3 regions of the Phascolarctobacterium sp. Marseille-Q4147 genome follow, and region 2 is predicted to be linked to each of the others. Evidence: a T-box and tRNA genes for the amino acid it is inferred to sense, from the RefSeq annotation. Region 2 holds a T-box; the other regions hold tRNA genes.
The links. The T-box of region 2 lies ahead of pheS (phenylalanine--tRNA ligase subunit alpha). A T-box ahead of a tRNA ligase gene usually reads a tRNA of that ligase, here a tRNA-Phe.
Positions count from the first base shown of each region.

Region 1 (10,203 bases), 860 kb from region 2:
CGGTGCACAGACGTACAACATGGTACGGCAGGCCCAGTAATTGCAGGACTTCTTCAGCATCGTTGGTCAGCTTGTCCAGCTCAGCCCAAGATTCTTCCGGTTTGGTGAATTTAACCAGCTCAACCTTATTGAACTGATGCATACGGATCAGACCACGGGTATCACGGCCTGCAGCACCGGCTTCTGCACGGAAGCAAGCGCTGTATGCGGTATATTTCAGCGGCAGCTCGTCGCCGGTCAGAATATCATCACGATGATAGTTGGTTACAGGAACCTCTGCGGTCGGAATCAGGTACATATCGCCGTTTTCCAGCTTGTACATATCCTCGGCAAATTTCGGCAGTTGGCCGGTGCCCTGCATGCTTGCACCGTTAACGATGAACGGCGGGAAGAATTCGGTATAGCCATGCTTTCTGGTGTGTACATCCAGGAAGAAGTTGATAACGGCACGCTCCAGACGGGAGCCCATGCCACGATAGAATACATAACGTGCACCGCTAACCTTAACGCCACGTTCGAAATCCAGAATGCCCAGGTTTTCACCGATATCCCAGTGAGCCTTAGGTTCAAAATCAAATTTGGTCGGTTCGCCCCAGGTGCGGATAACCGGGTTGCAGGTATCATCCTTGCCTACGGGAACATCTTCTGCGGGAACGTTAGGAATAGTCAGCAGAATGCTTTTGATTTTTTCTTCAATCTCTTTCAGTTTCTTGTCATCTGCAGCAATTTTATCGCCGAGAGCACGAACTGCAGCCATCTGCTCAGCAGCATCCTGACCGGCTTTTTTCAGCTTGCCGATCTCCTGAGATGCAGTGTTGCGTTCTTTTTTCAGTGCTTCTACCTGTTGGGTAATTTCACGACGTTGTTTATCCAGTTCCAGGAATTCAGTCAAATCAAGGCTGCCATTACGGCTTTTTACAGCCTCTTCGACCAGCTTCGGATTTTCGCGGACGAATTTTAAATCTAACATAATATAGCCTCCAAACAATTTATCATAACTTATATTGTAGCATAAATCACGCCGGGATAAAAGATTTTACTGCAATTTTTAATAGCCGATTCCCTCATCGCGACGTGCAAGATAGCGGATTGCCGAAAGAGCAGCCTTTTGGCCCTGACCGGCAGCACGGTTTACCTGCCAAGGCTGACCTGTGCAGTCACCGCCGGCAAAAACGCCTTCAATATTTGTTTGCGCCTGATCATCAACATAAATGCTGCGGCCGCGGATTTCCAATCCCGGCAGGAAGCTGTTGAGCGGATCGCTGGCGCGGAAAACAAAAGCAGCCTTAACGCTGTAAAAATCATCGCCTGCACGCAAGCCGGTAACCTTGTCGGTACCGGTAATTTCTGTCGGCTTATCCAGCACTACAGTAATATTTTTCTTTTTGGGCGGAACAAAACCGGAATACAGCGGGAAGAAGAATACATGCTCGCACTGGTCTGCCAGATATTCAACCTCTTCCAGAGCATCAGGTACAGTAGCAATAGCAGCCACGGACTTGCCCTTATATTTATCAGCATCAACAACAGCGCAGTAGCTTACGCCCTTACCCAAAAATTCCTTTTCACCCGGGAAAAGGGTAGAGCGGGAAATACCGGTTGCCAATACTACGGAATCCGCAGAATATTCACCATGCGGCGTACCCAGCATAAAGCCTTCGCCTACTTCACGCAAAGAAATAATTTTGGCCTCAATAATATCTACTTCCATCTGCTTGAGATGATTTACAAAAATATCCATAAGCGCAGTACCGGAAATATCGGGTATACCCATATAATCTGTAATCTGCGCTACACTACGCAGACGGGGGCTGAAGCCATGGGCTTCAAACAGAACAACCTTACGTCCCTTGCTGGCTGCAGTAATCGCTGCAGATACGCCGGCAGGACCACCACCAATAACGGCAATATCGTAATCCATAAGTCTATCCTCCGTACAAAAAATTTAGAACCTACTATAACACTTTAATTGTATGCTTTTCTAGATACATAGTCAAATGTTTTTATGCTTCCGGAGATTTTTTAAGTTTTTTTGAAAAAAGTGCTTGACATTTTCCTGCATATAGAGTATTATAATCAAGTAACGTGACCACGGCCCATTAGCTCAGTTGGTAGAGCACCTGACTCTTAATCAGGGTGTCGTAGGTTCGAGGCCTACATGGGTCACCACATTTGGCCGGTTGGTCAAGCGGTTAAGACACCGCCCTTTCACGGCGGTATCGGGGGTTCGATTCCCCCACCGGTCACCAAATACGGGCGCTTAGCTCAGCTGGGAGAGCGTCTGCCTTACAAGCAGAATGTCAGCGGTTCGATCCCGTTAGCGCCCACCATTTTTTTGCCCATTTTGCCTCAATATTGTAATGGCCCGGTGGTTCAGTTGGTTAGAATGCCGCCCTGTCACGGCGGAGGTCGTGGGTTCGAGTCCCATCCGGGTCGCCATTACGCCTCGGTAGCTCAGTTGGTAGAGCAAAGGACTGAAAATCCTTGTGTCCACAGTTCGATTCTGTGCTGAGGCACCAATCCAAAAACAGCACCTGCTATTGCGGGTGTTTTTTTATTATCTGTATATCTATATCTGCTTAAACACATTTTTCAGCCAGCAAGGAGTGTTATCATGTTTGAAAAATTTTTCCATGAAGTAACCGGTCCCTATATCTGGGGTCTGATTCTGCTTTTATCCCTGCGTGCCATCTTCTCTTCCTTACGTAAAAAGGATTATCCGCACGCTGCTGCTTTTATCGTCGTAGCCATTGCTGCCGCATTTATGACAGCAAGCGCACTTGATATGCTTCCGCCTGCTATAGCAGAAATATTTGCATAAGAAAAACGCCGCTTACGCGGCGTTTTTTTGTGCTTATTTTCAGTTGATGCCGGTTACATCAAAGCCGGTATCCTCAACAGCAGCCTTCAAAACTGCATCATCCAGGCCTGTGCCATCAACAACCGCATTATTGTTTTCCAAGGAAACAACAACACTTGTTACACCTGCTACAGCAGCAAGTGCTTCCTTAACGGCGCCAACACAATGCTGGCAATGCATACCTTCGATAGCAATAGTCTTAGTCATAATAAAATCTCCTTTGCAATTACAATTTTATAAAACGCAGTCTTAGTGCGTTAGTAACAACAGAAACACTGCTGCAGCTCATCGCCGCCGCTGCAATCAGCGGATTCAGCAGCCAGCCGAAGGCAGTATAAAATACACCTGCAGCAAACGGAATACCGACGGCATTATAAATAAAGGCCCAGAAAAGATTTTCCTTGATATTGGTCATTACACTGCGGCTTAAGCAAATTGCCTTCGCCACATCCAGCAAGTCGCTTTTAATCAAAACCATATCAGCAGCCTCAATCGCAATATCCGTGCCGGCACCGATAGCGATACCTACATCGGCACGCGCCAACGCAGGCGCATCGTTGATGCCATCACCTACCATGGCAACAATATGGCCTTCCTGCTGCAGCTTGCGTACCACCGCTTCCTTATCCTGCGGCAGCACCTGCGCAACAGCCTCATCAACACCTACCTGTGTGCGAATCGCCTCCGCCGTCGCCCGGTTATCACCGGTCACCATCAGCACATGCAGGCCCATAGCCTGTAGCTTGCCGATTGCCTCCTTGCTCGTAGCCTTTACGGTATCGGCAACAGCAATACAGCCTAAAAGCTCGCCCGCACGGACAAAATATAACGGTGTTTTTCCCTGAGCCGCCAGCTTGTCATACTGGTCCATCAAACTGCTTGTATCAACATTCAACGCCTGCAACAGCTTCATATTGCCTGCTGCGCACTCATCGCCTGCAAGCTCAGCAGTAAAGCCCTGACCGGAGATTTGCTTATAATTACATACTTCTAAAAGTGCAAGCTGCTTTTCTTCAGCAGCAGCAACAATAGCTTCCCCCAAGGGATGCTCCGACAGCTTTTCCAAGCCTGCGGCAAAGGCCAGCAATTCATTTTCCGTAACCTTTACAGGCAAAATATCCGTCACTACCGGCTTGCCCGCTGTAATCGTACCTGTTTTGTCTAAGATAACGGTATCAACCTTATGCGCCGTTTCCAACGCTGTTGCCGATTTAATCAGAATGCCGCTCTTGGCACCACGCCCCGTTCCTACCATAATCGCTGTCGGTGTTGCCAATCCCAAAGCACAGGGGCAGGAAATGACGAGCACCGAAATAGCTATCGTCAGTGCAAAATGCCAGCTTGCTCCCAGCGCCAGCCAGACAACCGCCGCAAGCACGGCAATGCCTATAACAGCAGGCACAAAATAGCCGCTCACCTTATCAGCTAGCTTGGCAATAGGCGCTTTAGAAGATGTTGCCTCATCCACCAGCGCAATAATCTTCGCTAAAGCAGTATCAGCGCCAATCGCAGTCGCTTCCATCTTAAAGTAACCACTTCTGTTAATAGTGCCGCCGATAACCTTGTCACCGATTGTTTTATCTACCGGCAGGCTTTCACCCGTCAGCGCACTTTCGTCCAAGGCACCGCTGCCCTCAATGATTTTGCCGTCCACAGGCACGGACGCACCGCTTTTTACAATCAGTACATCACCTGTAACTACCTCCTCTACAGGAATTTCTCCCTGCAGGCCGTGGCGTTCGACAAGCGCCATCTTCGGCGTAAGCTTCATCAGCGCCTTAATCGCATCAGAGGTGTGGCTCTTCGCCCGCGCCTCCATAAACTTGCCTAAGGTTACAAGCGCCAAAATAACGGCACTCGCTTCAAAATATAAAGCATCGGCAAAGCCTGGCAGCAAATCAAGACGGTTATGGCCAAAGGCATACGCCATGCCAAATACGGAATACAAACCATAAATAAACGATGCACCGCTGCCTACGGCAATCAGGGAATCCATGTTAGGCGCACCGCTTAAAAGATTACGCACACCGTGGATAAAATACTTGCGATCGATAAAGAGTACCGGAATACACCACAGCATCTGCAGCAAAGCATTAATCATCTCGTTTTCCTGCCCCAGAATAAAGCCTGGCAGCGGCCAGCCCCACATGCGCCCCATATGCTGATAAAAAACAAGGCCGGCAAAAATCAGCGAGCCGATAAGACGCTGCTTCATCTCCGCCATCTCCTGCGCCGCCGTATCCTGCTGCGGCACAGGCGCTGCAACATTTGCAGCATGCACTCTCGCGCCAAAGCCCAGCTTTTCAATGCGGGCAATAATCGCTTTTTCATCTACAACACTTTCGTCAAAGGTAACGTGCGCATTATTTTTCAGCAGATTAACACTCATCTGCTCCACGCCCTGCATCCTGTTGACAACCTTTTCGATGCGTGACGAGCAGGCACTGCAACTCATGCCCGTTATATCAAGTAATTGTTTTTTCATTGTGGCTCCTTTCGTTTACTATCTATTTGACGTAAAATTTTTTGTCTGCTATTATTATAGCAAACGCTACCTTTATTTCAAGAATGCACTATTTAGGTAGATAGTATACAAAAAGATACTGTAAAATAACATATCAACTTCTTTGCTCCATGCAGAAAGGATAATTCAAATGAAAGACACCATTAACGTCAACTGTCCCGTTGCTGCCACGCTGCAGCTCATCGGCGGCAAATATAAAGCATTGCTCCTGTGGCATCTGTCAGGCAAAATTCTACGCTTCAATGAACTGCGCCGCCTCGTCCCCGAGGCTACGCCCAAAATGCTCACCCAGCAATTACGCGAGCTGGAAGGTGACGGCTTGATTGCGCGCAAGGTGTACGCCGTCGTTCCGCCTAAGGTTGAGTACAGCCTGACGCCGCGGGGTGAAAGCCTCTTTCCCATCCTGCAGGCCATGTATGCCTGGGGCAGCAAGCTGCTGGAGGGCGAAGGCATCTGCCCGGAATGCTCCATGAAGCCTATGGAAGCAGAACATTGCTGCTGTCACGACAAAACCGAATAGAAACGAAAAACTTCGGTAGAACGATGATATTTAGCGTTCTACCGAAGTTTTTTATTTGCTGTTCTTTTCATAAACTGCAATTTCAATCAAATTACCATCCGCATCCCGCAGATAAATGCTTTGCATTGCTCCACAGGCACCATGACGTGCCACAACACCTTCCTCAATCGGATAGCCCTTAGCTTCTATTTCTGCTTTAATTGTGCAGATATCCCTGTCAGCAAGCAGGCAGATATCCTGACTGCCGTATGTAGGATGCTGCGCTGCCGGCAAAAATTCTGCCGGTCTGCAGTGAATATTAATCTTCTGCACACCAAAGTAAAAAGCATGCTTGCCATTTTTCAACTCATGACGCAAACCTAAAACGCCTGCATAAAATGCTATGCATTTATCAATGTTGGCTGTTGTGATAACAATATGGTCTAAACCAGTTATACGCATGAAAATCACCTGCTTTAATCTAAATCTCCCAAACAGGAATTATCAAATTATCTCTGTCAAATGCCGTAAACTTATCACTCAGGCACAAAATTCCACCTGTCCCACGCTTTAAGCTGGTCTTATCCAGCACACCAAAAACATTCGTCCAACGTTTGTCCGGCATCATGGTTTTCTTTACTTCGAGCGGATACAATGTACCATTGCGTTCAAGAACAATATCAATCTCCTTATTATCCTTATCACGGTAATAATAAATAAACGGCTCTAAACCTGCATTTTGATAGCTTTTCACAATCTCAGACACAACAAAGTTTTCTAAAATTGCCCCACTCATTGCGCCATTCATCAATGTCTTACTGTCTGTCCACTTCGTGAGATAGGCAACTAAACCGCTGTCATAAAAATATAGCTTCGGCTTTGTCACCATACGCTTCAGCAAATTATTACTGTATGGATGCAGGTAAAAAATAATTCCCAAGCGCTCTAAAATGTTCAGCCAGTTTTTCACAGTAGGCACACTGATTTCTACTGCATCAGCTATAGTTTTATAATTCACCATCTGGCTAGTAAGCGCCGCAACAACAGTGACAAAGTTCAAGAATTTAAAAGAATCAACTCTATCCGCAATCTCCTTGACATCCCTGTCAATATAGGTGGAAATATAGCTGCTATAAACTGCCGCCTGTTCTTTTTTTACTCCACTAACAATGGCAGGCATAGCACCACGCCAGATCCGCTCAAAAACCTCCTGTATGCTTGCAGGAGAAACAGCTTTGCTACGCATTAACAAGCGCTCAAAATCAACTGTAAACGGTTCAGACGTACAGCCACATGCCTCTGCCTGCGATAAAGGTGACATGTGCAGCAAGCAAACACGCCCCGCCAAGGATTCCTGCACACCATCCATCAATTTAAAAATCTGTGAACCTGTCAGCCAAAAATCTCCTGCCTGCTGATGCTCATCAACATAAATCTTAATATAAGGAAAAAGCTCCGGTGCATATTGCACCTCATCAATGAATACCGGTGGCTTATGCAGCTGCAAAAACAGTTTAGGATCGTTTTTCGCCATCTCGCGTTCTGTAATATCATCAAGTGTAACATATTCGCGATTTACATTCTCTGCCTCAGCCAGTCTTTTTAACATAGTTGTTTTGCCAACCTGCCTGGGACCGGTCAATAGGACAACAGAAAATTCCTGCGCCATTCTTTTAAATGTCGCCTCCATTGCTCGATTAATATAAGCCATAGTCATCATCCTTTCCTTGTATTCTATGCAAAGTATATCCCATATAATACCTAAAAGCAAGCAGAATATCGGCTAAACCATAATCGTCCTTACGATTTAGCCGAACTTTTTGCGTTTCTACTTTAAAACAGCCGAAATATTTTATTCACACACATCTTGCAAATGGTTTTAAAACAAAATAAATAATACAAAAAGCACGCTGCAGCCTGCGCCAAGCGCAAGCCGCAACGTGCTCATATAATGCTTATAATCAGCCGATTTCTGCTTCCTTTTCAGTACCGCGAACATTAATCGGATGGTTGTTTTCGTCAACCATTACAACCTTCGGTACATAGGTTTTAGCTTCTTCCTCGGTCATGAGGCTGTAAGCGATGATGATAACAGTATCACCAACCAGAACTTTACGTGCAGCAGCACCGTTCAGGCAGATAACACCGCTGCCACGCTCACCGGCAATAACATAGGTTTCCAGACGGTTACCGTTGTTGTTGTCAACGATTTGTACACGCTCGCCCGGAAGAATACCGGACAGCTCCAGCAGCTCGCTGTCGATAGTAATGCTGCCCATATATTCCAGATTAGCCTGGGTTACGGTAGCGCGATGAATTTTGCCATGGTGCATAGTATAAAGCATATTATTTCTCCTCCAAAACTACATTATCAATCAGACGGGTGGTGCCGAATTTAACAGCTACAGCCAGCAGGTTGCTGCCTGCCATCGGAGCTGCTACAGGTTTCAATTCCGGCAGTGCGTAAATTTCAACATAATCAATATCAGACATAGGCTCTTCTTTAATGGAAGCAGTAACAGCCGCGGTAATCTTAGCAGCGTCACGTTCACCTGCTTCGTACTGCTCCTTAGCAGCCTTCAGGCTACGGCTCAGTACCAGAGCTGCCTTGCGCTCTGCTTCATTCAGATAGGTGTTGCGGGAGCTCTTTGCCAGACCGTCAGCTTCGCGGACAATCGGCATAATGCGCAGCTGGATATTGAAGAACAGGTCTTTTACCATGCGCTTCAGAACCTCAACCTGTTGTGCGTCCTTCTGGCCGAAGTAAGCACGGTCCGGTTGTGCCAGGTTGAACAGCTTGGTAACAACGGTAGTTACACCGCGGAAGTGAATCGGACGGGTACGGCCGCACAGAACCTTGGTAATCTCACCGGTTACTTCTACCCAGGTTGCATCCTCACTCGGATACATTTCCTTCGGAGCCGGAGCGAAAACTACGTTAGCGCCCATGCTTTCTGCCAGCTTGCAGTCTGCTTCCAGAGTACGCGGATAAGCATCCAGATCTTCGTTAGGACCGAATTGAGTCGGGTTTACGAAAACGCTGACTACAACAAAGTCATTTTCCATGTTAGCTGCTTTAATCAGGGATGCATGGCCTTCATGCAAAGCACCCATAGTAGGCACCAGACCGATGGTCAAACCCTGAGCTTTAGCTGCTGCAACCTCTTCGCGCAGCTCTGCAACTGTATGTACTAATTTCATTTTGAATTACCTCACTTTATGTATAAAAGTATTAATATAATTTTTCTAAAACAGCATCGTCAATCTTAAAGGTATGCTCCGGAGCAGGGAAACTTCTTGCCTTGACATCGGCAATATATTCCTTTACTGCTTTTACGGTAGTATCATGCAGATTAGCATACTTCTTAACAAATTTCGGGCAGAAGCCGGTGGAAACTCCCAGCAAATCGTTGCATACGAGCACCTGGCCATCGCAGCCGTTGCCGGCACCGATACCGATGGTAGCCATGGTTTTCAGCTCGCTGGTTACCTTCGCAGCCAGTGCGGCCGGAACGCATTCCAGCACGCAGGCAAAAGCACCTGCAGCCTCCAAAGCCTTGGCATCATCAATCATTTTTTGTGCAGCGGCAATATCCTTGCCCTGTACCTTGAAGCCGCCCAGCTGATTTACAGATTGCGGAGTCAGACCGATATGAGCACATACAGGAATGCCGGCCTGTGTCAGGCGCTCTACAAGAGGAACTACTTCAGAACCGCCCTCTAGCTTAACTGCGGTACAGCCTGTTTCCTTCAGGAAGCGTGCCGCATTATACATTGCATCAACAATGCTTGCCTGATAGCTCATAAACGGCATATCGCCAACTACTAAAGCAGTACTGTTGCCACGCATAACAGCCTTGGTGTGATGAATCATTTCATCCATCGTTACAGGGACTGTGGAATTATATCCTAAAATTACGTTACCCAGGGAATCACCTACAAGAATCATATCTACGCCTGCTTCGTTCACGTTGCGGGACATTGCTACGTCGTAAGCGGTTATCATCGTGATAGGTTCGCCCTTTTGCTTCATTTCTCTAATCGTTGCGACTGTTACTTGTTTGTTAGCCATAATATCCTCCAAGCAAATTTCTCAGCTCATCAGCTGCATTTTCGTCAATAGTGCCATTAGCAAGGGCCAGCGAGATTGTCGCCAGGCCCAGAGAGCAATAGGCAGGAATTACAGCTGCCGGCAAGGCAGCAAGATGTTTCGCTACCGTGCTGACATCACCGCGGGCAATAGGTCCTGTAAGAACCGCCGCAGGATTTTTCGTAGCCTGCAAATTAGCCGCTGTGCCTTTGAACAATGGCAGCAACGCT
Region 1 covers NZ_CP072874.1:1,016,298-1,026,500, reverse strand. The annotation lists gene serS (serine--tRNA ligase) at 1-970, opposite strand, end outside; gene KAH19_RS04825 (NAD(P)/FAD-dependent oxidoreductase) at 1,049-1,921, opposite strand; tRNA gene KAH19_RS04820 (tRNA-Lys) at 2,094-2,169, shown strand; tRNA gene KAH19_RS04815 (tRNA-Glu) at 2,175-2,249, shown strand; tRNA gene KAH19_RS04810 (tRNA-Val) at 2,255-2,330, shown strand; tRNA gene KAH19_RS04805 (tRNA-Asp) at 2,363-2,439, shown strand; tRNA gene KAH19_RS04800 (tRNA-Phe) at 2,444-2,519, shown strand; gene KAH19_RS04795 (hypothetical protein) at 2,615-2,821, shown strand; gene KAH19_RS04790 (heavy-metal-associated domain-containing protein) at 2,861-3,067, opposite strand; gene KAH19_RS04785 (cation-translocating P-type ATPase) at 3,087-5,345, opposite strand; gene KAH19_RS04780 (helix-turn-helix domain-containing protein) at 5,515-5,904, shown strand; gene KAH19_RS04775 (VOC family protein) at 5,956-6,345, opposite strand; gene KAH19_RS04770 (ATP-binding protein) at 6,365-7,594, opposite strand; gene panD (aspartate 1-decarboxylase) at 7,845-8,228, opposite strand; gene panC (pantoate--beta-alanine ligase) at 8,230-9,084, opposite strand; gene panB (3-methyl-2-oxobutanoate hydroxymethyltransferase) at 9,116-9,955, opposite strand; gene KAH19_RS04750 (Rossmann-like and DUF2520 domain-containing protein) at 9,948-10,203, opposite strand, start outside.
Region 1: it encodes a tRNA-Phe, which carries the amino acid that the T-box ahead of pheS (phenylalanine--tRNA ligase subunit alpha) is inferred to sense. The anticodon was not compared.

Region 2 (10,203 bases):
CGCCGTATTTACCGCGCACGTACATGATATTGCCCATATGGTCACGATGATGGTGCGTCACAAAAACAGTTTTAATCCTGTTGACTCCGGCCTTGTCCAGCGCCTTAATCAACGCCTGCCTGCCGCCGCTGTCACCAACCTTGTCCTTAACGTCGTTGCCCACGTCAATCATAATATTACGCTTGCCGTCCTGCAGCAAAATCGCATCCGCCTGCCCTACATCCAGCACGCTGATGCGCAGTCTGCCCTGCGCTGCACCTGTGTCCTGCTTCTGCTGCATGCTCTGCGGCATGTTGTTTTTGACTGTGGCGCGCACGCTTTCGGCGTTAGGCTGATACAGGCCGCTGTACGCTGCCAGTGCCACGATAAAGGCTATGATAATCTGAAAAACAAACTTTAATTTACGCATGTGTACCTTACTTCCCTTTTCTTTTACAAATTAGCAGCTTCGTTTGCTGATATATTTATTATATCACGCCAATAAAAAAGCGTACATACCAGCAAACAGTATGTACGCTTCATTTTTAATCTGTCAGTTTAAAGTATATAAAATTTTGCTAATTTTTTCTGTAAGCACCGGCACACACGCTCAAACTGCAATGAGCAATGCTCCCGCAGGTTCTGCGTGCTCGGAATTTTACAGCAGGCTTTTATTTATGCAGCCATTTATTTTGCTGCACCTTTTTGTTTAATGCATCCAATGCCTTGGTATATACATTAAGCATTTCCTTGTTGCCCTTTGTTTGCTGCACTGCTGCTTCACCGCCCATGTCCAGGCACACCTTGCCGTCTTTATCAATAATATAGTGTGCTGCCTTGGTATATTCCGTACCGTTGCTGTTGAACAGATACAAATACATGGCACCGACAGCGTTTTGCAGCGATTCGTCCTCGTGCAGCAAATTCAGAAAATCGACGTCTGTGTACTGCTCCTCCGCAAACACGGCCAGATACAGCTGTCCGTCCTTGCTCAGGCTCTGCGCCGAATCAACATCCACATAAAGTACGCCGACATCGGTTTCGCCCGCCTTCTGCAGGTTCTGGCAGTTGCCTACGGCAGCAATACTCAATAATATCAGCATTATCAAAAGCTTAATGTAACGCATTTTTTGCACCTCGCATAATCAACAATTTTATTATATCCATTATATAACAAAAAGAGGGCAAAGTCACCCTTGCCCTCTTGATAATTAGTGGATTTTAAATTAATTCTTTAAAATTAATTATTTACCGGTGCGAGCAGCCAGCATTTCAGCATGTCTCTTTTGTTGAGCAGCTACGCGAGCGTCTTTTGCAGCTTTTTTAGCAGCTTCTGCTTTAGCCAGTTTTGCTTTTGCAGCTTTTTCAGCTTCAGCTTGACGCAGTTCTTCCGGAGATTTACGGCCGAATTTCCAGGTTGCACCAATGCCGCCCATGAATTCGTCGCCAGCGGTGGATACGCTGAAGCTCAGCATGAAGTCGCGGTTAGGATAGTGGAATGCACCCAGAGCCATACCGGTCTTATCACGGTATTGGCCAACGCCTACAGCGATTTCGGTCGGAGCTTCCGGATCGTAACCCATGGTGTGCAGGTTAGCAATAGCAGCAGCCATAGCGCCAACTTTTTCTACACGAGTATCCAGTTTGTCGATTTTGCTGTCCAGACGGGAAACTTCGCCATCAAATTTAGCTTCGATGCGTTTGTCTTCATTAGCACGGTTGGTTGCTTCGTTTTCGATTCGACCTTTATTGATAGTGATTTGATCTTGCAGTTTTTGGTCTTCATGTTCACGAACTTTTTTCTCTTGAGCGATAGCAGCTTTGTTAGACTCAATTGCTGCAGTGTTTTCTGCTACAGTGCTCTTGTCAGCTTTTTGATTGATTTCGTTTTGTAAACGATTATCTTCATTTGCTCTGTCAAGTGCTTCTTGAGTGATATCTGCTGCATTTTGGTTGATTCTGTCGCTCAGTGCTTTGTCAGCATCTTTGCGAGCTGCTGCTTCGTTTACGATTTGACCTTTGTTGATAGTGATTTGATCCTGCAGTTTTTGGTCTGCATGGTCACGATCTTTTTTCTCTTTTTCGATTGCAGCTTTGTTAGACTCAATTGCTGCAGTGTTTTCTGCTACAGTGGTCTTGTCAGCTTTTTGATTGATTTCGTTTTGTAAACGATTATCTTCATTTGCTCTGTCAAGTGCTTCTTGAGTGATATCTGCTGCATTTTGGTTGATTCTGTCGCTCAGTGCTTTGTCAGCATCTTTGCGAGCTGCTGCTTCTGCTTTATCAGCATCAATGCGTGCATTTTTCTCTTGGGTAATCTTATCATCTAAGATTAAGCTGTCATATTTACGAGCTTGTTCTTCTTTTTTAATTGCTTCTTTGTTAGCTTTGATATCTTCGCCAAGTTTGTTGTCAGCTTCTACGCGTGCATTTTTCTCTTGGGTAATCTTATCATCTAAGATTAAGCTGTCATATTTACGAGCTTGTTCTTCTTTTTTAATTGCTTCTTTGTTAGCTTTGATATCTTCGCCAAGTTTGTTGTCAGCATCTTCACGAGCATTTTTTTCTTTGGTAATGTTATCTCCCAAGATTAAGCTGTCATATTTACGAGCTTGTTCTTCTTTTTTAATTGCTTCTTTGTTAGCTTTGATATCTTCGCCAAGTTTGTTGTCAGCATCTTCACGAGCTGCTGCTTCATTGTTAATATTCGTCTGCAGGTTCGAATCAGACACAGTACGTTGCACTATTTCTTGCTTGATTGCGTCTTGACGATCTTTTACTTCTTTATCAATTGCTTCTTTGTTAGCTTTGATATCTTCGCCAAGTTTGTTGTCAGCATCTTCACGAGCTGCTGCTTCATTGTTAATATTCGTCTGCAGGTTCGAATCAGACACAGTACGTTGCACTATTTCTTGCTTGATTGCGTCTTGACGATCTTTTACTTCTTTATCAATTGCTTCTTTATTTGCTTTGATATCTGCTTTATTGGTAGCAATGTTTGCTTTATTTTTTTCAACATCATCATTAATTACTAGGCCATCTTTATAGCTCAGTACGCTCTGCCCACCTACATCTAATGCAGGACCAATTTTAGCAGCCAATGCATTATTAGAAACAAAAGCAACGCCGCCCAATACTAAGCTGAGTGCTACAGCTTTTGCCAACATTTTTTTCATTGATAAGCCCTTCTTTTCTTCTAAATTTTAATAAAGTTTGCCAAACCGGTCAAGGCTCCCGATTTCAACTTTTATCACTAATATTATACCACTTGCATTATCAATAATGCAAGGCAATATGCGGAAAATTTTATGTATACACAGAAGCCTTTAGCCTGAGAGTTTAGATTCATTCTATTGGCTTTTGTTGGCTTTATTTTAAACTCTTACCCTTTTTCGCCTCACAATACAAATTAAGACAATTTATTGTGACTAAAATTTTACAAGTTTTACGTAAAAGCACACTCAGCTTTTGCACAAGCTTCTCTCTCTTGCCTCCACTGTAATTGGTAATTTCTCCTGCTTTCTTCATTACCTTTCCCGCCAATAAAAAAGCGTACATACCGGCAAACAGTATGTACGCTTCATTCTTAAACCGTCAGTTTAACACTTGTAAATTTATTATTTTTTCGGAGTAATCGCCAGTACGCGCGCCGGCAAGCCGGTCGCTCCTTCAATACGCGGCCAGGCAGCAACCAGCAATGCTCCCGCAGGTGCCACGCGGTCCAGGTTCTGCAGCACTTCAATCTGCAGCTTGCCCTTGCCCAGCACATAGCGCTCGCACGCCAAATCTCCTGCCTTGGCAGCCTCTGCCGAAGCATCGGTATCCAGTGTTTCGTGGCCGTTGGCTGCAGCATTGCGCTCTTCATAAATATATTGCAGCGCCGGCAGGGACCAGCCGGGGAAGTTTTCGCTGCCATCTGCAGCAATACCGCTCAGCTTATCCATATCCGGCCAATTTTTATACCAATCAGTGCGCAGTGCCACAAAGGCGCCGTCGGGAATCGGTCCGTATTCCGCTTCATAGGCCTTGATATCCTCCACCGTTACGGCATAATGCACATCCTCTGCAACCTTGGCGGTAATATCAATTACGCACAAGGGAAACAGCATCTGCTGCGCGCCGAATGCTTCGGACAAAGGCATATTCTTAACAAAGTGACCGGGAAAGTCAATATGGGTGCCGTATTGGCCGGGGAATTTGAATGTCTGAATCAGGCATTCCAGCATAGGGTTGCCCCAATTGAAAACCGTCTTGCTAACCTCCACCGAGCCTGCGGGAATACCGCTCCACACCGGGCTGTCATTGTTCATGGAGTGGGAAAGCTCCACCCATTCATAAGCATCTGATTTCATTTCTGCTAACATGTTCCATAATTTGTACATAAGAAACCCCCCTCAATAAAAAATATTGGTCGTCACCATTATCATAGTACATTGATATGATTTTGTAAAGCAAATATTTGCATAACAGAATCTTTGTATCAACGCAAAAGACTCGCCACCGCTAAACAGCGGCAGCGAGTCCTTTTATACGTAGTAATTATATCTTAATTAATCTCTCAGCTTAGCCTTATATGCTTCGGCAACCTCAGCAATTACCTTCTTCATAGAAGCATCAACCTCAGCGTCGGTCAGGGTGCGGTCTGCAGCCTGATAGGTCAGGTTGAAGGCCATGGATTTGCAGCCTGCAGCAACCTGCTTGCCGGTGTAGATGTCGAATACACGCACACCCTGCAGCAGCTCGCCTGCATGCGCACGGATAACCTGCTCCAGCTCGGCGTTGGTTACCTCTGCCGGAACAACAACGGCAATATCACGGCTCATGCTCGGGAACTTGGGCAGATGCTTATATTGCGGTACAGCGGTTGCGCTTGCTACCAAAGGCTCTACGGCCATTTCCAGCACATAGGTAACCTGATCCAGCTCAAAGTTTTCCTGAACTACCGGGTGTACCTCGCCGAAGGAACCGATAACCTCGCCATTAACAACGATGTCACAGCTCTTGCCCGGATGCAGGTACGGCTGTTGGCTGCGAGTCATAGTGTAATCGCTCACCTGCATTGCTTCCAGCAGTCCTTCAACGATGCCCTTCATATCATAGAAGTCAACGTTGCCTTTATCATCGCACCAGTTGAGAGCCTTGCGGCTGCCGCTCAGTACTGCGGTCAGCAGCTGACGCTCTGCGGGATCCTCGGTCAGCGGCAGTGCCTTCGGCAGGAAGATACGGCCGATTTCAAACAGGGCAACACTGCTGTTGTGGTTGCGCAGGTTGAAGGAAGCAGTCTGCAGTGCGCTCGGAACCATAGTGGTACGCATTACGGAGAAAGCGTCGGTAATCGGGTTCAGCAGCTCGATGCAGTTACGACGTGCATCATCTGCTGCCAGCAGCATTTTATCGTAAGCGTTAGCCTTGATGAAGCTGTAGGTCATCATTTCGCTCAGGCCTGCGCCTACCATGTAATCCTGTACATCGTCCTTAACATCGTCCAGCACAGACTGGCTGCCTTGGGTGATGGTCAGCTCCGGCTGATGGCTTTCGATAAAGTCATAGCCATGCATACGGGCAATTTCTTCGCTGATATCGGCATCGCAGTCAATATCACGGCGCCATGTAGGAGCAGTAATCAGCAGCTCGCCGTCCTTTGCTTCTACGCCGAAGCCCAATTTAGTAAGGATAGCAACCATTTCGTCCTCAGCGATATTTACGCCGATGCGGCCGTTAATCTTTGCTGCGGTAGTGGTAATTACTGCCGGCTTCAGCTCTTCCGGATAAGCTTCTACGATACCGCTGAAGGTTTCGCAGGCACCCATCTGCTCCAGCAAATGAGCAGCACGGTTCAGTGCATCATGGTCGCGGATGGTATCCACGCCACGTTCAAAACGGCCGCTGGCTTCACTGCGCAGGCCCAATGCACGGGAGGTGCGGCGAATGGAAGGACCATGGAAGGAAGCAGCCTCCAGAATAACGTTCTTGGTTTCGTCGGTAACCTCGGTCAACAGACCGCCCATAACACCGCCAAGACCGGCAGCCTTTTCGGCATCACCGATGGTAATCATAGCGGAGGTCAGCTCACGCTCCTTGCCGTCGAGGGTAACGAGCTTTTCGCCCTCTTCTGCACGGCGCACAATCAGAGTGTGGCCTGCAACCTTGTCGGCATCATAAGCATGCATCGGCTGGCCCAGCTCCAGCATAACATAGTTGGTAACGTCAACTACGTTGCTGATGGGGCGCACGCCGCAGGCACGCAGACGGCGCTGCATCCATTCGGGAGAAGGCATGATTTTGATATCCTTCAGCACGCGGGTAGCAAAGCGGGAGCACAGCTCCGGTGCGTCAATTTTTACGTTTACATAATCGCTGGCCTTACCTGCGGCAGCTTCCTTAACGTCCATAGCGGGCATTTTCAGCGGGCAGCCGGTAATAGCACTGATTTCACGCGCCAAGCCGATAATGCTGAAGCAGTCCGCACGGTTGCTGGTCAGGTCGATATCGATAACGGTATCATCCAAGCCTAAAACGGTTTTGATGTCTACGCCAATCGGAGTATTTTCCGGCAGAATGAAGATGCCGTTTCTTTGCTCCGGCAGCAGCAGCTTGGATTCAATGCCCAGCTCATCGGCACTGCACAGCATGCCGAAGGAATCAAGGCCGCGCATTTTAGCTTTTTTCAGCTTCAGGCCCTCAGGATTGCGCTCGCTCGGAGGCAGTACGCTGCCAACTACGGCAACAGGCACAATGTCATATTGATGTACGTTTTGCGCGCCGGTAAGAATCTGCACCGGCTCGCCGCCTTGGCCGTAATCCAGCATGCAAACCCACAGGTGGTCGCTGTCGGGATGACGATGGATTTCCATAACCTTACCGGTGATAACACCCTCCAGGCCCTTGCCCAGTTGGGTTACAGTGTCAACCTCCAGGCCGACACGGGTAATTTTATCGCACAGCTCCGCAACGGAGATGTTAATATCTACATATTGTTTTAACCATTCTAAAGATGCAAGCATGATTGATCCTCCTTATTTGAATTGACTGATGAAGCGTTGGTCGTTTTCGAAGAACAGGCGCAAATCGTCAATGCCGTATTTCAGCATAGCGATACGTTCAACGCCCAGACCAAAGGCAAAACCGGTCATTTTCTCGGGATCATAACCGCTCATGCGCAGTACGTTGGGATGTACAACACCGGCGCCAAGGATTTCCAGCCAACCGCTGTCCTTGCAAACATGGCAGCCGCCGCCCTTAGCATGGCAAATCGGGCAGGATACGTCTACTTCTACAGAAGGCTCGGTGAACGGGAAGTAGGAAGGACGCAGACGAACCTTTACATCCTCGCCAAACATTTGCTTACAGAACAGCTCCAGAGTGCCCTTCAAATCTGCCAGGCTGATGTTTTTATCTACAACCAGACCTTCTACCTGATGGAACATCGGGGAGTGGGTTGCGTCGTAGTCGCAGCGGTAAACAGTACCGGGGCAAATCATGCGAATCGGAGTGTTAGGCTCCTTGCTTTCCAGGGTACGCGCCTGCACGCCGGATGTTTGGGTGCGCAGCAGATAGTTTTCGGTGATATAGAAGGAATCCTGCATATCCAGTGCCGGATGATCAGGCGGCAGGTTCAGTGCGGTGAAGTTGTGGTATACGTCCTCGATTTCCGGACCGTCGCAAACGTCAAAGCCCATGCGCATGAAGATTTTCTTAATCTCACGCATGGTCAGGGTTACGGGATGCAGATGACCGGTTTTCGGCTTGCGGCCCGGCAGAGTGATATCAACCTGCTCATTAGCGAGCTTGTCAGCCAGCGCTTTTTTCTCCAGCACTGCAGTTGCTTCGTTGATTTTACCCTCCAGCTCAGCCTTGATTTCGTTAACAATCTGGCCGATTTTCGGACGCTCTTCGGCAGGCAGCTTGCCCATGCCACGCAGGATTTCGGTCATCGGGCCTTTTTTGCCCAGATATTTGACGCGCAGGTCCTTGAGCGCATCAAGAGAAGTTACGGCAGCAAGCTCTTCTAAAGCCTGTGCTTTTAATGCTTCTAATTTTTCTTTCATTGATTTCATCCTTTCTTCCTTTGACAGCTTAGAAAGTATCAGATACGCGGAATAACCGCAGCAGATGGTGCTTTATAGACTGTCACCCAAAAATAAGAAAACGCCCCTGCAAAACTGATAAGTTTACAGGGGCGAAAAGCTTCGCGGTACCACCCAAATTTGTTCCTTCATTTGCAAGCTTTAACGCAGCCTTACGCCCACCCTACGCAGCCATGCGGCCTTCAGGCAGGACACTCCCAAGGGAACTTCGGTATAATTTTGTGTGCGAAGCTTACAGCCGGTGACTTCGCTCTCTTAAACACAGCCTTAAACCTACTTGCTTGTTCATCGTGTTATCAGGGGTCGATTCAATTTGATGTTTATTATAGCACTTTTTGAGCAAAAGATAAAGAGGGGAAAAATGATTTATTATTATCTTCTTTCATCCAACCTATTTGCTTTTCGTCCAAAACCATCATCTATTTGGATGAAACCAGCAAATATAATAACAACCGCCCCTTGAAATTAACTTTTCAGAGGGCGGTTCAGATATAACCCTATTTAACTCTAAAATAGCAAGTGCTTTTCCCCTTGCCTTCTTTTTGCAATTCACCGGAAAGCACCAGCTTACGCAGAGCAGCTTCAATAGAGCTGTCGCTAAGCGTAGAACAAAGCTCACGAATATCCTGCTTATTAAAGCGTCCGATTTTATTTTCACTTGCTCTACGTACCATTTCCAGCGCAGAAAGCTTAGGCTCAATGATAATCATACGTTCTTCAAAGTCTTTATAAGCAGCAAGAATTGTCCCCAAAATATATTTTACAAATGGTATAGCATCTTCCTTACCCTCATGCCAGCCTACTTGCGAATCAGCCAAAGCTTCATAATACAAATCCTTATTCTTAGCAATTTTAGCTTCCAAAGAAATATATTTTCCAACATAAAAACCACTTCTATACAAAAGTAAGGTTGTAAGCAAACGGCTCATTCTTCCATTACCATCATTAAATGGGTGAATGCATAAAAAATCATGAATAAAAACAGGTATAGCAATAAGTGGCTCTAACTCCAAATTACCTATTACTCTATTATATTCTTCACAGATACGCTCAAGCGCTTCCGGTGTTTCGTAAGGAGCAAGCGGTGTAAATAAAATCTTAGTACTACCATCCGGGTAAGTAGCACTTATGTAATTTTGCACGCTCTTAGTTCTCCCTGCAAATTGGTTATTCATATGGTTGTACAAAATTTTATGAAGCTGTAAAATATAGTTTTTGGAGATGGGGATAACATCGAAATTCTCATGTATTATATTTAATACATCACGATAGCCGGCAATTTCCTGCTCATCACGATTTCTCGGTGTTGTTTTCTCGTTTACAAGCTCACGTATTCTAGTGCTAGTCGTAACAATGCCCTCAATCGCATTAGACGCTTCCGTACTTTGAATTTTTGCTATTTCTACCAGCTTATTAAGCTCTTCCGGCCGTTGCTTTACAAAAAGCTCCTGTTTACCTGCCTCTTTATAAATTGCAGCTATCAAGCTCAAAATTTCTGAATCCCATTTTTGTTCTCTAATTATTGAGTAGTTAAAGCTTCTCATTCCCTTACTCCTCCTTCCATTCCCTTAAATTATACCATAAAATAAGGGAATCACCAATAGGATAAGGGAAAACCCGACCCTATTCATCCAACTCCTTAACCTTTCGTCCAAAATTGGTATATAATTGGACGAAAGTAACAAATATTAAACAAAACCGCCCCCTGAAATCAGCTTTTCAGAGGGCGATTAATTTTTTCAATATAAATTATTTTACGCAGGAGCAGGCCACAAAATGCTGCGGCTCAACCTCGCGCAGTACAGGATTGCCTTTATCACAAACACCGGCAACCGGGCAGTCGCAGCGCTTCATGAAACGGCAGGCATCCGGCAGGTTGATAGGAGCGGTAATTTCGCCCTTGATAACCTGACGCTTAGGCTTATCCTTGCCCACGATAGGCAGAGGAATTGCCGAAAGCAGTGCCTTGGTGTATGGATGCAGCGGATTTTTAAACAGCAGATTAGCAGGTGCTTTTTCTACCATGGTACCCATATACATAACAGCAATATCATCCGAGAAATATTTTACTACGGACAAGTCATGGGTGATGAAAATATAGGTCAGGCCCAAATCCTTTTGCAGCTGTTTGAGCAGG
Region 2 covers NZ_CP072874.1:153,694-163,896, forward strand. The annotation lists gene KAH19_RS00615 (ComEC/Rec2 family competence protein) at 1-409, opposite strand, end outside; gene KAH19_RS00620 (hypothetical protein) at 651-1,106, opposite strand; gene KAH19_RS00625 (YadA-like family protein) at 1,224-3,155, opposite strand; gene KAH19_RS00630 (cyclase family protein) at 3,597-4,361, opposite strand; gene pheT (phenylalanine--tRNA ligase subunit beta) at 4,530-6,983, opposite strand; gene pheS (phenylalanine--tRNA ligase subunit alpha) at 6,996-8,027, opposite strand; T-box leader at 8,152-8,364, opposite strand; gene KAH19_RS00645 (Fic family protein) at 8,564-9,610, opposite strand; gene KAH19_RS00650 (ABC transporter ATP-binding protein) at 9,816-10,203, opposite strand, start outside.

Region 3 (10,203 bases), 790 kb from region 2:
ATCCGCTTCTCTAACATCCTGAATCAAGCTCAAGCCATCACGGTCCGGCAACCCGAGATCCAGAACAATGAGATCCGGGTGATAAGAAGCGTACATCATCATGCCGAGCGCACAGGTTTCTGCACAGATTACCTGATAATAACTTATTTCCAAGTTGGCTTTGATGAAACTTAGGATGTTTGCTTCATCCTCTACGATTAAAATTTTGAATTTATTATTGCTCATCATCGCACCCTCTTGCCAAAGAAAAGCGGAATACAGCACCGCCGCCCTTCCGATTTTCCACAAAAATCTCGCTGCCATGCGCCTTAATAATAGCAGCACAAACCGAAATACCGATGCCCATATTACTGCGCGTTCCGTCTATCGGTGCTGCAGACTTTTTATAGCATCCGGTAAAAATTTTATCCAAAATCTCCTCTGGAATGCCACACCCATTGTCGGCAACTTCAAATACGGCCTTATCTCCTGCAAGGGAAACCGACAGCTTCAGCTCTGTCATTCCTTTCGCATGAAAAACGGCATTTTCCAAAAAGTTCAACAACACCTGCTCGATAAGAATAGAATCCATAGGAATATCCACAAAGTCGGCCGGTATCTGCGTAATCACCTTCTGATTCTGGTGTTTTTTGGCGAATTTCATAAGAACTGAGTCAATCAGCTCATCTAAAACGATTGGCGTTTTCACAATCTTGACCTTTGCACCGTCGATTCTTGTAACAGCCAACAGGTTTTCGACCATACGGATAAGCCATTCGCTATCCTCTTGAATTTCTCCCAACAGCTTTAGCTGCTGTCCTTCCGAAAGTGCATTCTTCTTGGAAATCAGCGTAGAAGCTGAGCCGTATATTGATGTAAGAGGCGTACGCAAATCATGAGAGATTGCCCGCAGCAGATTGCCCCTCATCCTCTCCTTTTCGCTTTCTGCCCGCAAATTCTCCTGGTCGCGTATCCTACTGTTCAACGTACTGGTGGAAACGGCAACAACCAGCATAATTATGGCAGATAATATGCTTTCTTCTACAAAAAAATCTAAAGTGTAATAGGGATAAGTAAAAGCGAAATTTACGGCAAATACACTTAAGACAGCCGAAACAATACCATAGCAATACCCGTGCGTTTTCAGCGATATCAGAAAAACGCCGAATACAAAAATCATAGGAACCAGCGTTTGCGTTGTAAAGAGCTTCCGAATCAAAAGATTAATGGCAAAAGCGCCGAAAAAAACGCAGACTGAAAACAAAATATCTTCTTTTCGTTGTTGATGCTTCATAATGCTTCTCCTAATTATTTTTACAACTTCATTATACTTCACGAGCAAAAGCGCTTCAAGATTTATCACAAGATACTGATGCTCTACGCTCGTTTCTTTACCAAATCTACACCGAAAAAATGCTATGATAGGAACAAGCAAAGCAGTGTTCAATATACGGCTTTTACATTGTGTCCGCAACAAGCACAATGAATGTATAAACAGATTAACAAGAAGGTGTAGGTATGTCAGAAGAAATGATTAGCAGAAAATTTCAGCTTTCATCTTTTCAAATTATCATATTAGGTTTTGCGGGAGTAATCCTGCTGGGTGCATTACTGCTGATGCTGCCAATTTCCGCAGCAGAACACTGTGTAACACCGTTTCATGATGCGTTATTTACCGCAACCTCCGCAGTTTGTGTAACCGGTCTTGTGATACATGATACCGGCAGCTACTGGTCGGCCTTTGGGCAGACAATCATTCTGACGCTGATACAGATTGGCGGTCTTGGTGTTGTAACAGTAGCGGCATCATTTGCACTTCTGTCCAGGCGAAGAATATCTTTGATGCAGCGCACCACCCTTCAGGACGCAATATCAGCGCCCAACGTAGGCGGTATTGTCCGGCTTACGAAGTTTATCCTGTGGGGGACATTTCTTGTTGAATTTTTGGGTACACTTGCCATGCTTCCGGTATTCTGCCGCGACTATGGCTGGCATGGTATTTGGCTGGCAACCTTTCACTCTATTTCTGCCTTTTGCAATGCAGGCTTCGATATTTTGGGAACTGCAGACAACATCTACCCCTCCCTTACCGGTTACGCGCAGAATCCTATGATAAATATAACGATTATGCTGCTTATCATAATTGGCGGTATCGGTTTTTTGACGTGGGAGGACATTTGTGAAAACAAGCTGCAGTTCCAACGCTACAGAATGCAAAGTAAAGTAATCCTTATCTCGACGGTTATCCTGATTGTCTTTCCGGCAATTTTTTTCTTCTTTGCTGATTTTGCTTCTCTCCCCATAGAAGCGCGGCTTCAAGCGTCCCTGTTCCAGTCGGTTACAACAAGAACAGCGGGCTTCAACACAGCAAATTTATCTGTTATGTCCGGCTCGTCGCAAGGCATTATGATACTTTTGATGCTGATTGGCGGTTCACCGGGCTCAACTGCCGGTGGTATGAAAACGACAACCTTTGCCGTCCTGCTTGCCAACATTGTTGCGACCTATCGCCAACAGGACAGTGCCCATTTTTTTGATCGCAGAGTCGATTACAATGCAATCAAGCTTGCCTCTACTATCCTCACCGTGTATATTACGCTTTTTTTCAGCGGAGGAATTTTTATCAGTGCCTATGAGAACCTGCCACTGACATCCTGCTTATATGAAACAGCATCGGCATTGGGAACAGTCGGACTGACGTTGGGAATTACACCGCAGCTGCATGTACCCTCACAACTGATACTGATTTTACTTATGTATCTTGGCAGAGTAGGCAGCCTTACGCTCATGTACGCAGCATTATCCGGCAAAAAAGCAGTTAACTCAAAACTGCCGCTGGAAAAAATCACTATTGGCTAAACAAAAGGAGTGGATATCCTATGAAAAATATTTTACTGATCGGAGCAGGTCATTTTGGACGGCATATCGCTATGCAGCTTTCACAATTAGGGCATCAGGTCATGGCAGTTGATACTGATGAGGAAAGAATCAATGATGTACTCCCATTTGTCACTAAAGCACAAATTGGCGACAGCACCAATGCAGAGTTTTTACGTGCTCTCGGCATCGGAAATTTTGACGTTTGCTTCGTAACTGTCAGCGGTAATTTTCAAAACTCGCTGGAAACTACTTCTCTTTTAAAAGAACTGGGAGCAAAATGTGTAGTATCTCGCGCTGAACGCGATGTCCAGGCAAAGTTTCTGCTTCGTAACGGTGCAGATAATGTAGTCTATCCTGAAAAGCAGATGGCTATATGGGCAGCCAAACGCTACACTGCAGACCATATTTTCGATTATATAGAGATTGACAAGCAGCACGCTATTTTTGAAGTAGAGGTGCCCAAAGCATGGGTTGGTAAAAGCATCGGCACGTTAGATATCCGCAAAAAGTTTGGCATCAATATTCTTGGTATAAAACGTTTGGGAAAAACTGACGTCTCAATTACGCCCGATACCATATTATCCGACGATATAACAATGCTGGCATTAGGCGAGTATAACGCACTGCAAAAGTGTTTCCGGATATAAGCAGGCTGTGCAACATTTATTAAGCACAGAATATTTAAGGCAGCAAAAAGGCTGACGCCTTGCGTAAATGCACAGCGTCAGCCTTTTTATATTCTCGTCAACTCTTTTATTTCAATAATTTCTTAATTTTTTCCAAGCTTTCCGCAAAATATACTCCCTGCTGCTTTTCCTCTGAAGAGAAGCCTTTAGCAATCATCTGCTGCAAAAAGTGCTTGATATCATCATAATAACCATCAAGATTATAATAAATGCACGGCGCCTGCAGCTGTCCCAAAGACAGCTTAGACATAATTTCACTGATTTCCTCCAGCGTTCCCACGCCGCCGGGAAAAGCAATAAAGGCATCGCCAAGCTCAATCATCTTCGTCTTGCGCTCTGCCATATCTTTGGTAACTATCAGCTGCGTCAGTCCCTCATATTGATAGTCTTCATCTATAAAAAATTGCGGCTCCACGCCGATAACCTTACCACCTGCCTGCAAAACGCTTTGTGCCAGCTCTCCCATCAGGCCGGTTTTAGAACCGCCATAAACCAACGTATTACCGCTCGCACCAATCCAAGTGCCAAGCTCTTTAACCGCAGCCTCAAATTTAGGATTATTGCCTGTGAATGAGGCAAGATATACTGTTATATTCATGTTAAGACCTCCGAGTATTGTTTAATCTAGTCTACCACCATAAAAATACCCGTGCAAGCTATACGCAATATTTTTCCAGACAATTTGCTATGTTATGCAGATGATTTGCCAGTCAATTTATAAAAAAGCTGATACCCGGCAAGTCTTGCGACCTGCCGTAGTATCAGCTTTTTCCTATGTATCCGTAAATTCAATTTTCTATGGTTATCAGCAGGATTTTTTCTCAGGTACAAGTATATTATAAGCCATTAGTACGTCAGAATCTGTCTATCTGCAAAAGAAGATGTTAGGCATGCCAGATAAACTGTTTAACTAAAGAGAGATTACTGTGAAGTGCAGCATTCTGATATACCGAAATTGTTCTCTACCCTAACGCAACATCCAGCACCATCATAACACTAAATCCCACGGCAAAGAAAATCGTGCCGATATTGGAATGCTCTCCCTGCGACATTTGAGGAATCAGCTCCTCTACAACAACATAAAGCATAGCACCGGCAGCAAAGCTCAAAAGATACGGCAGGACCGGTATTACAAGCTGAGCAGCAAGTATCGTCAGCACAGCTCCGATTGGTTCCACCACACCGGAAAGCACACCACCCCAAAACGCTCTGTTCTTACTCTCTCCCTCTGCGCGAAGCGGCATAGAAATAATCGCACCCTCCGGAAAGTTTTGAATAGCAATACCGATGGACAAGGCAAGCGCCCCTGCTGCCGTGATTGGCGTATTTCCCGCCAGAAAGCCGGCATATATTACACCGACTGCCATTCCCTCAGGTATGTTGTGCAGCGTTACAGCCAAAACCATCATCGCAGTACGGCTCAAATTGCTCTTGGGGCCCTCAGTCTGCTCACTTCCCACATGCAGATGGGGAATCAAGTGGTCAAGCATGAGTAAAAATAATATACCAATCCAAAAGCCGATAAACGCAGGGAGAAAGGACAGCCTTCCCATGCTTTCGGATTGCTCGATAGCAGGAATCAGCAGGCTCCAGATAGACGCTGCAACCATTACACCGGCAGCAAAGCCCGCAAGCGAGCGCTGCACCATATCGCTAAGCGATTTTTTCATAAAGAACACACACGCCGAACCGAGTGTTGTTCCGATAAAAGGTATCAGTATGCCGATAAAAGTCTCCATTACTTCACCATCCTCGTATAAAAAATTTGTTTCTTGTCAACTTAATTATACTACAACGGTAGGAATTATGATACCCAAAGCGGAGATTTCTTTGGAGTTATATCACCTACTTTTATGCGGCGGAGTTAATACTGCATGTGAAATCAGCAACAGCAACAAACTTCAGGAAGCATATTCGAACTAAAGGACTTAATCAATCCCCCTCATACCAAGCAGCAAGAAATCAATGCGCACCTTTTTTTCCACGATTACTTCATTATGATATGTTATACTTTGTTCATCGGTTGAATACCGACATGTTCCTTGAAAACTGTTTTGACAAATATATCGTATAACTCGGTGCACTAAAGGGTTGTCAACCCCTCCGAGAATACCGGAAGCTGTGACCAGGCTGCCTGCGGGATACTGCGGCAGTGAGGTTTCTGTTGCTCCGTGAGGACTGATGGAGAAGCCCAAAAGGCAACACAGAACGGTATGTGCGGATCTTGGTGCCGATTAAAACTCGAAGGATTCTGGCAGCGACAATAGACGCTAGCTCGAAAGGCTAGAAAAATCCGTGAAACCTGCAGCAGGGATGCTGCAGCGAACTTAGCAGAAACTCCGAACCAAGCTGTTGGTAGTGAAGCGGAGAAATCCGTGTATAACAGAATTCTGAGGAAAAAGTAGCTCAATACCAGAGTGTTGCTAGTTCTCGAAATTAGCTGGCTCAACTATCTGAAAGATGGGTGAAATTTGTGGGTAGCCATTCCCGCGGCAGGCAAAAGGGGCAGGAAGCTCAGGGTCGCTCCCGAAGGCTCAGACCTGTCTTCTGCGTGGCTGAAGAAATCGGAAACCGTAGATTACGTAAGGCGAAGGTCTATACGATATATTTGTCAAAGCAGTTTTTCTTATTGCAATTCAGAACTTCATATAAATTAAAAAGCTGATACCCAGCAAGTCCTAGCGACCTGCCGTAGTATCAGCTTTTTACTGTGCTTTTGTAGTCTCATATACGCCAGCCTCGGCATACGCTTCTTTAGCTCGTTTAAGATATGCACGCTTTGCGCATATCTGCATTTTTTGCTTTCTTCTATTTCGCCATATTGGCAGTCATAGCACGCTCGCCAGTTACTTGGTTATTATTTCGGCTATCTGATAACGAATGTAACACCATCTTATCTTCCCATTGAATCTTGCATGTTTCTTTATCACCATAAGGTTTATGATTAAAGTCTTTGCTAAACTGCATTCAGAGGGAATGGTTTCTTTAGAAGCGCCCTCTATCCCGCCATCTTTCAGGGAAGCTTGTCTCTGGGATGGCGGGATTCTTTTTTTACACACAAAAAAACTGATTGACTTCTAAAAGTACAATCAGCATTTTCATTCTATATATTGTTCCAACATAAACAAAATTTATGTTGGTGCCGCGGACCGGAATCGAACCGGTACGGGTATCACTACCCGAGGGATTTTAAGTCCCTTGCGTCTGCCAGTTCCGCCACCGCGGCAGACATAACTACTTGGCACCTTTTAAGAAATAAAAATGGAGGCGACACCCAGAATCGAACTGGGGATAAAGGTTTTGCAGACCTCTGCCTTACCGCTTGGCTATGTCGCCTTAAAAGGTGGAGCGGAAAACGAGATTCGAACTCGCGACCCCCTCCTTGGCAAGGAGGTGCTCTACCACTGAGCTATTTCCGCAATATGGTGCCTCAGCACAGAATCGAACTGTGGACACAAGGATTTTCAGTCCTTTGCTCTACCAACTGAGCTACCGAGGCATGATTGGCGACCCGGATGGGACTCGAACCCACGACCTCCGCCGTGACAGGGCGGCATTCTAACCAACTGAACCACCGGGCCAATCAACTACGAATTATATTATACAGGCTTGAACCTATTTTGTCAACATCTTTTTATACTTTTTTTAAATCTTCCAATGCAGCCATCAATTTTTCCTCTATATGCACCTGCAAAGCCTGCAGTTTATCCTCTGCCGGCACGTTGCCAAGCACGTCAAAAGCGTCTGTGGTCAAGGGCAGGTAATTCTTACGCATTTCCGCAAACAGCTCATCACGGAAAATATTATAGGAAAAGTATATCTGATTGCCATGCTTAAAATCAGTATAATCCAAAAAGATAAAGGAACCATTGATATAAGGCAATGGATTATCAGGCGTAATATACAGCTCATAATCGCCTACCTGGGCAGGCAGCGAGCGCCAGTAGTCCCACTGCTCAAAGTGCAACGCTTTTGCTTCATACGGCAGCGCATGCACGGTTTTCTTGTCCATGCTGGCCAAAATATCCGGCAGGCTCTTGCGCATCATGTCAGCAAAATGCTCGCGGTCACGGCAAAAAAAGCGCACGTCGCGAAACGTATGCAGACCTACGGTTTTTACCGGTACATAGTCAAAGGTTTCTTTTGTATAAGTCAAATCAAGACGGCAGTGTGATGCTTCGTGCACATAGGCTGCAATATTCAAAATCTGTCCGTCGATGCCGGAACCCGGTACTAGGGTATAATCACCGATTGCAGCAGGCAGATTGCGCACAAAGTCCCAATCCTTAAGACCTGCTTCTATTTCTTTGATATCAGGCTGTCCCATCTCAACCTCCGCACTTTTCCAGCAGCTTGCCGATTTTACTGTAAATCCTTACTGCATTGTTATAAAATACATCCTCGTGATAGCATTCTGGAACAACATGGCTGATCATCCAGATATACAGGGGAATATTTACAAGCGGCCAATCACTGCCATACATGATTTTTTCATAATTGCCAAGATAATTCAGCCAGGTATGCAGCTGACGCAAAAAGCCACGCTGTCTTTCGAGCAGCATCAGCGGTTTAGGATTGCCCTCCACCAGACCGGAAAGGTCAATACATACGTTGGCATTCTTGCAGGCCACCTCCGCCGCATCGGCGAACCATGGGCAACCACAGTGCGCTATAACAAAGGTAACATCAGGAAACGCCACTGCTGCTTCATCAACAGTCAGCGGATGCGAATATTTCAAAAGACCGCTGGGCCATGCTGTATCGCCTGTGTGAATTGCAACAGGCACATTATAAGCACGCGCCAGTTCAAACAGCGGCCAATGCCTTTTATCGTTGACATAGACAGCATTATACCCGGGATAGAGCTTAATGCCCAGACAATGCGGGTCCTTAATGAAGCGTTCAAATTCCTGCGCTGTTTTTTCCGCATTTGCTTCGGTTATAGCCTCGCTGTTTACACCCATGCAATAGCCAATGTTCTGCGGCTGATTGTAATGCTCCTCGTCAAAAGGCGCTGCAAGGTCAATCATGCGCGGTGTAACACCACCGTATTTCGAAGACGTATAATTAGTGTTGCCCATAGCTACGGAAAAAACGATATTGTTTTCTTCGCATATTTTCTGCCAGCAGGTCGCTGTATTTTCATAACCTGCATTGGCTGCAACCTGCACAAAACCATCAACATTGTAATAATGCATATGGGCATCAATAATCTTCATTTGTAACCCCTCTTTATTTTAAAACACGTATCGCTATTCTTCTTCCTCTTTAGGCAGAATGATATTTAACACCATAGCCACGATAAAAACTACAGCTACACAGTTTTCTGCAAAAACATTCTTAATCAGATCCGGGAAAATCTTAAAAATTGCCGGTGTCTGAGTAAAGCCGATGCCGATGCTGAGTGCCAAAGAAGCAATCGTTACATTACGGGAATTGTAGCCGCAGTTGGCAATCATCTGCACGCCGCTGACTACGATAGAACCGAACATCATCAAGGTGCAACCGCCCAAAACTGCCTCCGGCAGGGATGCCAACAGCACGCCCAGCGCCGGGAACAGGCCTGCCATAATCATAATAACAGCGCCTGTCATGATAGCAAAACGGTTAACAACCTTCGTCATAGCAATCAGGCCTACGTTCTGGCTGAAGGAGGTGATAGGCAAGCAACCGAAAACAGAAGACAAGCTGCTTACCAGACCATCGCAGACAATGGAGCCGGAAATTTCTTTTTCCTTAACATCACGGCGCAGACCGATGGCGGTCATGGCAGAGGTATCACCAATGGTTTCGGTAGCGGAAACCAGGAATATCAAAAAGAATGCAAAAATTGCATCAGGATGGAATTCCATGGTAAAAGGCATCAGCTGAGGAATAGCAATTAGCTTAACCTCAGCGAGCTTGCTCATGTTTACCATGCCCATAAAATAAGCAACTACATAGCCGACAATCAAACCAAAAAGCACGGAAAGTTGCTTGTAAAAGGATTTGGCGAAAATATTGTAGGCAATGCAGCTTACCAAAGTAATAGTACCTACAATAATATAAGGAGCATCACCGAAGTTTGGGTTACCGAAGCCGCCGCCGAAGGAGTTAGCACCTACCGCCAGCAAAGAGAAACCGATGGAGGTAACAACGGTAGCAGCAACAATCGGCGGAATCAGACGGCGCCAATATTTTGCTCCCAGGCCTAAAAAGCCTTCCAGCAAGCCGCCAACCAGTACCGCACCCATAACGCCGCCGTAACCGTACTTAGCACCGATAACACAGGCGATAGATACAAAGGTGAAGCTGATGCCCATAACGATAGGCAGACCGCTGCCGACACGCCAGACAGGATAAAGCTGTATAAGCGTACCGATGCCTGCTACCAGCATTGCCGACTGCACCAGAGCACCGCTCTGCTCTACCGGCATTTTTACCACACCGGCTACAATCAGAATCGGAGCGATATTCGCTACGAACATCGCCAGAATATGCTGCAGGCCGAAGGGAATCGCCTTGCTTACAGAAATTTTTCCGTCTAAGTCGTATATCGGATCAGTATATTGGTTTTCGCTCATTACTCTTCCTCATGTCTGAACACCACTGTGTTGGTTTTGGCATCCATCTTATCAATAATAGCTAAGGAATGCAGGTTGTAGCCGGCCTTGCGCAG
Region 3 covers NZ_CP072874.1:1,746,721-1,756,923, reverse strand. The annotation lists gene KAH19_RS08300 (response regulator transcription factor) at 1-225, opposite strand, end outside; gene KAH19_RS08295 (DUF4118 domain-containing protein) at 215-1,273, opposite strand; gene KAH19_RS08290 (TrkH family potassium uptake protein) at 1,498-2,838, shown strand; gene KAH19_RS08285 (TrkA family potassium uptake protein) at 2,859-3,506, shown strand; gene KAH19_RS08280 (TIGR00730 family Rossman fold protein) at 3,613-4,143, opposite strand; gene KAH19_RS08275 (ZIP family metal transporter) at 4,508-5,284, opposite strand; tRNA gene KAH19_RS08270 (tRNA-Leu) at 6,683-6,771, opposite strand; tRNA gene KAH19_RS08265 (tRNA-Cys) at 6,808-6,881, opposite strand; tRNA gene KAH19_RS08260 (tRNA-Gly) at 6,890-6,964, opposite strand; tRNA gene KAH19_RS08255 (tRNA-Phe) at 6,969-7,044, opposite strand; tRNA gene KAH19_RS08250 (tRNA-Asp) at 7,050-7,126, opposite strand; gene KAH19_RS08245 (hypothetical protein) at 7,180-7,872, opposite strand; gene KAH19_RS08240 (amidohydrolase family protein) at 7,874-8,764, opposite strand; gene KAH19_RS08235 (uracil-xanthine permease family protein) at 8,798-10,108, opposite strand; gene KAH19_RS08230 (xanthine phosphoribosyltransferase) at 10,108-10,203, opposite strand, start outside.
Region 3: it encodes a tRNA-Phe, which carries the amino acid that the T-box ahead of pheS (phenylalanine--tRNA ligase subunit alpha) is inferred to sense. The anticodon was not compared.